Regions from separate parts of the Paenibacillus sp. CR_12 genome, predicted to be linked through region 1. Evidence: riboswitches for the same ligand, from Rfam matches in the RefSeq annotation. Region 1 holds a riboswitch; the other holds the start of a gene.
What was found. Region 1 has a riboswitch for ZMP and ZTP ahead of purT (phosphoribosylglycinamide formyltransferase 2). Riboswitches for the same ligand answer to the same signal wherever they lie in the genome.

Region 1 (4,213 bases):
TTCTTATGAATGTAGATCAGACAGAGCAGGCAGGAGAACAGCTGCGATACAACCGTGGCAAGTCCGGCTCCGGCTACTCCCATCTTAAATACGAGAATGAATAAGAGGTCGAGCACGATGTTCAGTATGCTTGCAACGACCAGGAAGAGAAGCGGCGTCCGGCTGTCGCCGAGAGCGCGGAGCAGGTTAGCCAGCAAATTAAACAGAACGGCCGCGCCGACGCCCCAGTTAATGACGATCAGATACGAATACGCATCATCCAAAATTTCGGCAGGGGTGTTCATCATGACGAGGACGGGTCTCGTAAATATAACGCTCACGATGGTGAGGAATACCGTGAACACCAGACTGATCCATACACTCGTTCCCACGCTTTTGCGGACGCCTGCGATATCCTTAGCTCCAAAACGCTGTGCCGTTATGATAGACAAGCCAGCCGTCAAGCCTTGGGCAAAGCCGATGACAAAAAACAAAATGCTGCCTGTCGAGCCAACGGCTGCAAGTGCGTTTACGCCTATGGTACGTCCCACGATTAGGGTGTCTGCCATGTTGTAAAATTGTTGAAAAATATTACCGATCAAAAGCGGGATGGTAAACATGATAATCAGCTTGATCGGACTTCCTTGCGTCATGTCTCTCATGTAGATTCTCCTATGCCGTCAATAAACGTTCCTCTAAAGATTTATTTGAAATATTATGCTTCAAACAGCGCTTATCGCATCGAATGGAAACATTATAATGGGTGAGGGTCGTTTGTATTCTTGTGTATCTTATCATGAAAGAACATAAATTTCTCCTATTTATTCCCGAAATCAAAACTAAAAGCAAGTACTCGTCATTCGAAGAGTCTGTACCCGATTTGGATCCCTGATTTCTCTATAACTGAAAAGGCCAACCGGTCATTTCGGTTGGCCTTTTCAACATGATGACATGTGATATCCCTATGGAATTCCGATGTTTATGCCTCTTCGACGGCAAGCTTATCCAAGGCCAGCTTCGCACGTGACCGCGCTTCTTCGACATCGCCGGCGGTTGACAGCGCGACTGCTACTCGTCTTCCGACCTTGGTTACCGGTTTGCCGAACATGCGAAGCTGCGTATTCGGAACGGCCAGCGCTTGATCGGCGCCTGTAATCGTATAGTCTTCCAGCTCTCGGCCGGCTTTCAGGGGGCGGCTGGCTCCCGGCGTGATCAATTCGATCTCTGGTATCGGAAACCCGAGAATGGCACGGACATGAAGCGCAAATTCGGATAGATTTTGCGTGACCAGCGTAACCAGCCCAGTATCATGCGGACGCGGGGATACCTCGCTGAAGTACACCTTATCCTCGGCCAAAAATAATTCAACGCCGAACAAGCCGTATCCGCCAAGCTCGTCGGTAATCTTCCGCGCAATATATTTAGCTTCCTCGATTTGCGCTTCAGACATGTCGTGCGGCTGCCACGATTCGATATAATCTCCGCTTTCCTGAATATGCCCGATCGGCGCACAGAAGCTTGTTCCATTGACGGAGCGGACGGTCAGAAGCGTGATTTCCGACTGGAATGAAATGAATTCCTCAATGATCACCCTTCCGTTCTGAACGCGGCCGCCTTCCATGGCGATGTTCCAGCAGGACTCGATATCCCCTTCCGAACGGCACACGCTTTGACCTTTGCCGGAGGAGCTCATCAACGGTTTGATCACGCACGGAAAACCCATGTCCAGGACAGACTGCTTGAATTCCTCATAGGTATCGGCAAATCGATAGTCCGCAGTCGGCAGTCCCAACTCCTCTGATGCCAACCGGCGGATCCCCTCACGGTCCATCGTAAGCTTTGCGGCTCTGGCGGTAGGAATCACCCGAAACCCCTCATCCTCCAGCTTCACCAGCTCCGCAGTAGCCAGCGCTTCAATCTCCGGAACGATCAGGTCCGGCTTTTCCAACTCAATAATAGCGCGCAGCTTCTCTCCGTCCAGCATATCGATCACATGGCTGTGATCGGCAACGTGCATGGCAGGAGCATCGGCATAACGATCGACGGCAACGGTTTGGACACCCAATCGTTGTGCTTCAATTACGACTTCTTTCCCTAGTTCTCCGGATCCCAGCAGCAATATTTTTTTCGTTTTGAACATCGTTGTTTTATCCCCTTTTCATAGTTTCAGAGACGATAGAAGCCCAAGAAAATAATAAAGAGGTAAGGGAAATAAACTCCCTTACCTCTGCCCAGGCGTACGGCCGTTGTCATTCATGTGCTCCCTCATGGTTCCCCCATGCTACGCCAGTCACACATAAACCTATACATTGTTACATAAATGATACTGAATCTTTTCGTTAAATGCAATATCAGCCTGCGTCCTTAGGATTTAGACTTCAACATTTCGATCATATCCTGAAGCGAGTGTGACAGCCACTTCTTAGGATGAACGACAATCTGGATGTCCAGTCGAATGTCAGGGTGTTGAAAGGGAAGAACCGCCAGCTCTCCCCTCTTGATTTCCTCCTCTGCTACCATTCTCGGCAATAGGGAGATGCCGGTGCCGGACATGATATATCTTTTTATTGCCTCGGGGTTGCCCAATTCCAAACCAATACGGACGGGAGCTCCGCTGGCGCGCAGCACTTTTTCCAACATGATTCGGTAATTGCAAGTATCCTCGGTCATAATCCATTCGTAATCAGCCAGATGCTCCAGCTCGATGACGGGCAACCAGCGAAGCGGATGATCCGGATGGGCAATCAAATGGAGGGGCTCTTCCCGGATCGAGATCCAATTCAATGAAGTGTCTTCCGGTTTGTTCTCCAGAATAAGCCCGAGATCGTACTCGCCCTCTCTTACCTTACTGACGATGCTATCTTCACGATCCGTTTGCAAGCGGATGGCAAGATCTTCATGCTCCTGTCTTAGCCGATGAAGGACGGATGGAAGAAAATATGCGGCAAGCGAATCGATCGTTCCAATCGATAAGATGCCCCCGCCTTGTTTCGTCAGCTTTTCCTTAGACTGCTGGAACAGATCCAGCATTTGGACAGCATACTTGAACAGCTCCTCCCCTGACTTCGTCAGGCGCAGGCCTCTGCCATACCGTTCAAACAGCTTGACGCCGTATTCCTTCTCCAGCTTCTGAATCTGGGTGGTAACGCTGGATTGTGCATAACCCAATTCGTCAGCAGCTTTAGTAAAGCTCTTTCGAACAGCAACCTCCCTGAAGGTTTGCAGATAGATCAGTTCCATCGCTTTCTCCTCATCAATAATATTGATAATAACTATCTATTATTATAGATAACACCGATTCCGATTCCCATGGTAAAGTAAAGCCACAATTCATGAAATGGAGGAAAGATCATGTTGAGTCCGCAAGATTTGAGAGGTATTTATGTTCCGGTGGTCACTCCCTTTTCACATGAATACGCATTGGATGTTCCGTCTTATCATCGTTATTTGGAGAATTTGTTATCCCATGACATTCAAGGATTGATCATCAACGGTACGACCGGAGAGGCGCCGACGGTAACTTGGGAAGAGGTCGTTCAGGTGGTGGAGGAAACGCGAAAAGGTCTGGACGGACGGCAATTGCCGGTCATTATTGGTACGGGTACCAACGATACGTTCTCCAGCATGAAGCGGACGGAATGGGCAGGACATATCGGGGCAGACGCGGTATTGGTGGTCACGCCGTATTACAGCCGCCCTTCGATTGAGGGCATTATACAACATTTCTGCAAAGTCGCAGAGGTGGGGATACCGGTTATTTTGTACGAAGTTCCTTCGCGCACTGGAATTTCCTTACCGGTTGATGCCATTCGAAGAATCATGGAGATCCCCGGTGTCATCGGAATGAAGGACAGCACTGCGAGTACGGAGCTTATGAGAAGCTTGTCTCCATACGATACGAAGCCTGTTCTATGCGGGGACGATGTCCGCTTTCATGAGATGCTGCGTCATGGTGCATCCGGGGGCATTTTGGCGTCGGCCAATGTGAATACCGAGGCTTTTATTCGTGTGTATCAATTAGCTGCCCAAGGGGATTATTCTCGTTCCGAAAAGGAGTTTGAAGTGCTGCTTCCCGTTATTCATCAGTTGTTCGCAGAATCCAATCCCGCTCCGCTAAAATGGCTGCTTGCCAAGCAAGGCCTTATCTCATCCGACACCCTGCGCCTGCCGATGGGCACCATTACGGATGAGCTCAAGCTATCCTTGGATCAAGCACTCAAAAACTGAGAAACTT
Region 2 (4,213 bases), 170 kb from region 1:
CCATCTTTCACGATACCGCTGCCCGAATAAGCGCCATAAGCATCATGCGGGTGACCGGGTTCAATAGCGATGCCTTGGTTCTGCCAAAACACCAGATCTTTCGAGGAAGTATGGTACCAGTATTTCAAGCCGTGAAACGTACCCAGAGGAAACCATTGGTAAAACAAGTGATACTCTCCGTTGTAATAAGAAAATCCATTGGGATCATTCATCAGGCCCATGATGGGCTGCACGTGAAATTTTTGCCTCCATTCGCTTAATCGCACTTTCTTCCTAATGGAGGAAAGCTCTTCGGGAGAAGCCTGATCCAGGCGTCGGTATTTCAGTTCTCTGTCCATATCTCTTCTCCTTATAAATGGGCTTGCTGAAAAATCAAACTGAACATGCTAACACGTGCACGCTACTGTGGTGGAACCGGTTCCAATCAAAGGTAAAAATAATGAACTCAGTTCCAATACCAAGCAAACACTCGGATTGGAACCGGTTCCGTTATTTGAAGTATAAAATACCTAATTCAGATTGTCAACGCTTTCCCGATGAATCATCTCGCAATTCATGACCGTCAGGAAATCCACCGGCTCGTCGTTGACCAGCTTCATAATATGCTGTGCCGCGAGGTGGCCCGCTTGGAAATATCCATATTTCACCGTTGTTAACCCGGGATGAATCACCTCGGTTACGTCGTATCCGCCAAATCCGGTCACGGAAAGTTGGTCGGGAATAGAGATGCCTTTCATGTGCGCCGCTTTCATCACGCCTAGCGCAATGTTGTCCGTGGCGCAGACCACGGCCGTTGGCAGCGTTCGGTGAAGCTCAAACATGGAGCATGCCGTCTTCACACCATCCGACATCTTGAATCCACTCTCATAGAGAACCGCTTCCGCCTCTTCATACTCGCTTACCGCTTTGAGGAACCCTTCCTTCCGCTTGACTCCGACGGCTACGTCCTTTTCCGTCACCCCGATATAGGCAATTTGACGATGTCCCATCGACAGCACGTACCGGCCCATGTCATAACCTGCGGCATAATCGTTATAGATCATGCTGTGGACATGTTCATGCTGTTGTCCGAGCAGAATGACCGGAATGCCGATCTCTTGAATCGCGGCAAGATGGGTTTCCGTCACCTGCGTGGCGAACAGAATAATGCCTGATATTTTTTGTCTGGCGAGATCATACAGCGCTTCGATCTCCCTGGATAAATCCTGGCTTGCGTTGATGATCAGTAGCTGATATCCGTGTTTTCTTAATTCTTCGTCCATGCCGGCGACAGTCTGCGATGCGGAGAAGGAGTCCAGACGCGGCATAATGGTGCCGATCATGCTCGTTTTTTTCGCTTTCAGGCTTTGCGCAAAAGAATTCGGGATATAGCCGGTTTCCTGAATAACCTGCTCAATCTTGCGGCGTGTCGCATGACTGACGGATCCTCCGTTCAAGAAACGGGAGACCGTGCTTTTGGCAACTCCGGCTTTGTGGGCAATATCGGCGATCGTGTTCTTCATGCCAAGATCTCCGGAGCCGTTAGCAGCGCTGCATCGAACGGATCTTTCTCTGGAGCTCCCTGTTGTCCCGCACAACAGGCCATGATTCGTATAAACATGAATCTCTCCCCTTCGTATTTCTCTTATTCCTAACTATACCATGACGTCCAGGGGTCCGTGAAATGCGGGCTCCAAGCCTAGCATTGCATGGTCCATATTTGCAGGCTCTGGCATAAAATGAAAGATTCGAAGGGGATGATTCATGGGTGCAGCCTTGCTTCACATGCAAGTAGTCAAGTGCATTCCCTTAAGCTTGGACGGTTCGCTCGGCCGATTCGACGGTATGCTTCAGCAATGTCGCTATCGTCACGGGGCCGACGCCCGCCGGTACCGGCGTGATTGCGGAAGCCGCCTTGGCACAGGCTTCGTAATCGCAGTCCCCGATATTCCCTTTATTGTAACCGGCGTCCAACACGACGGCACCCGGCTTGATCCAGTCCCCTTGAATGAAATTAGGCTTGCCTACGGCCGCAACCACAATATCCGCTTGGGACACAATCTCCCCAAGGTTCTTCGTTCTCGAATGGCAGATCGTAACCGTGGCGTTGCGATTGAGCAGCATCATCGATACCGGCTTGCCCAGAATCGGACTGCGTCCGACCACCACCGCATGCTTCCCTTCGATCGGCAGGCTGTAATAGTCCATAATCGCGATAATCGCCGCCGGCGTACATGACGGGTAATCGGCGAAACCAAACGCATTTTGCGAGAACCCGAGCGTGGTTACTCCATCCACGTCTTTTTTAATGTCGATGGCATCAAAAGCCGCCCGCTCATCGATATGGTGCGGTACCGGGTGCTGAAGCAGAATACCGTGGACGTTCGGATCCTCGTTCAGTGCTTGAATCGCAGCGATCAGCTCCTCCGTCGTTGTCGATGTCTCCAGCACTACTTTTTTGGATATGATGCCAAGCCGCTCGCACGCATTTCCCTTCATCCGCACATAGGTCGCCGAAGCAGGATCATCGCCAACCAGAATCGTTGCCAGACAAGGGGTTACCCCTTGCTGTTTCAATTCCTGTACCTTCACCGCCAGCTTTGCCTTGATATCATCGGATACTTTTTTTCCATCCAAAATTACGGGTTCCTTACTCATGCTAATCCGCTCCTTCGCCATTGTATTAAAAAACATAAAGAGGCAAGGCGACTCGAACGTCTCCTTACCTCTTGCCCAGGCGTACGGCATATGATCCCATGTGCTCCCTCTTGGTAACCCAAGCTACGCCAGTAACACAGGGATAACTTTTTTTAATATATCACGACTTTGGACTTCGCGCCACCGGCTATGCGGCCGCCCTTTAATCGTAAAGTTTTTGATTTATTGCCTGAAATCACGTATGTTGCCGATGGTACAAGCATAGAATGTCTTAAGAACAATTCGCTCCAGGAGGCCTTGATGAGATATCCGGCGATCTTCAAAATGCTGCCCTTTATACTGCCGCTTGCGTTCGTGATTCCGGTCTTGACGATATGGCTGCAGAGGGACTTAAACCCCATACCCAGCCAAGACCTGCAGCAGGTTAAAACCGTCTTCACGGGCATCTTCCTTGAGGCACTTCCTTTCATTTTGCTTGGAGTGCTGCTGTCGTCCCTTCTGCAGCTGTTCGTACAAGAGCAATGGGTGCGGCGTCTCACGCCGAAGAATCCGATGGTTGGCGTCCTGTTCGCTTCCATGCTCGGCATCCTGTTTCCCATCTGCGAATGCGGGATGATCCCGGTCGTTCGCAGGTTGATGCTGAAGGGGATGCCCGCCTATATCGCCGTCACCTTTATCCTCAGCGGTCCTATTCTGAATCCCATTGTATTCGCATCAACGATCATGGCCTTCCGTTCACATCCCGAAGTGACGATCGGACGAATGGGACTGGCTTTTGCAGTCGCGGTGACGACGGGTTTGCTCGTTTATGTTTTTTCAAGAAGCAGCCCCCTGAAGCGTTCCTTTCAAGAGTTCGCCGAACAGGGCTCCAGCAAGGGGGAACGTTTGTTGCATGAGCATCCCAAAACCTGGAGAAGCATGTTTGTCCACGCCGGAGACGAGCTGATCGAGATGTGCAAATATTTAGTCCTGGGCGCTTTCCTGACGGCCTGCATCCAATCCTTCATTCCGAGGGAGGAGCTGCTGGCTCTGGGGAACGGTCCTGCCGCCTCCTATCTGTTCATGATGGGCTTTGCCTTCATCCTCTCCCTTTGCTCAACTTCGGACGCCTTCGTGGCATCGGCATTCACGCACACCTTTACCGTCGGCCCGCTGGTTTCCTTCCTGGTTCTCGGCCCGATGCTGGATTTCAAAAGCCTGCTCATGCTGTCGGCTACCTTCAAGACCAAATTCGTGATCGGCTTAAGCCTGCTGGTGATTACGCTTGTCTTTATCGGCTCTGTAGCCGTCAACGCGCTATTCGGCGGTTAGGTGTAGTAAACAAACTGGAGTGGCAATACACGAAAACGGTTGGAATAACGGCACCTTCAGGCTGTTATGCCTTCGGATATCCACTTGAGATTGGAGGTGTTCGGGACGTGAAGCCCCGTCTGAGCCTGCGAAGCCACTATATACTGCGATCGCTGCTTATCGCAGCTCTGGCCGCCTATATCATGCATCTGAACGCATCAAATTCGCTGGACTATTACTTGGCTCCCCATATGCAGACCCTGCTTCTGCTCTGTCCGGTGCCGCT

Region 2: it holds a riboswitch for ZMP and ZTP, as region 1 does, so the genes downstream of both, RB297_RS07930 (bifunctional 5,10-methylenetetrahydrofolate dehydrogenase/5,10-methenyltetrahydrofolate cyclohydrolase) here and purT (phosphoribosylglycinamide formyltransferase 2) in region 1, are expected to answer to the same signal.

Annotation. Positions count from the first base shown of each region.
Region 1 covers NZ_JAVFHO010000002.1:771,472-775,684, forward strand. The annotation lists gene RB297_RS07090 (MATE family efflux transporter) at 1-641, opposite strand, end outside; gene purT (phosphoribosylglycinamide formyltransferase 2) at 959-2,119, opposite strand; ZMP/ZTP riboswitch at 2,202-2,283, opposite strand; gene RB297_RS07100 (LysR family transcriptional regulator) at 2,344-3,219, opposite strand; gene dapA (4-hydroxy-tetrahydrodipicolinate synthase) at 3,331-4,206, shown strand.
Region 2 covers NZ_JAVFHO010000002.1:942,041-946,253, forward strand. The annotation lists gene RB297_RS07920 (glycoside hydrolase family 32 protein) at 1-338, opposite strand, end outside; gene RB297_RS07925 (LacI family DNA-binding transcriptional regulator) at 510-1,502, opposite strand; gene RB297_RS07930 (bifunctional 5,10-methylenetetrahydrofolate dehydrogenase/5,10-methenyltetrahydrofolate cyclohydrolase) at 1,789-2,637, opposite strand; ZMP/ZTP riboswitch at 2,704-2,783, opposite strand; gene RB297_RS07935 (permease) at 2,938-3,948, shown strand; gene RB297_RS07940 (TIGR03943 family putative permease subunit) at 4,056-4,213, shown strand, end outside.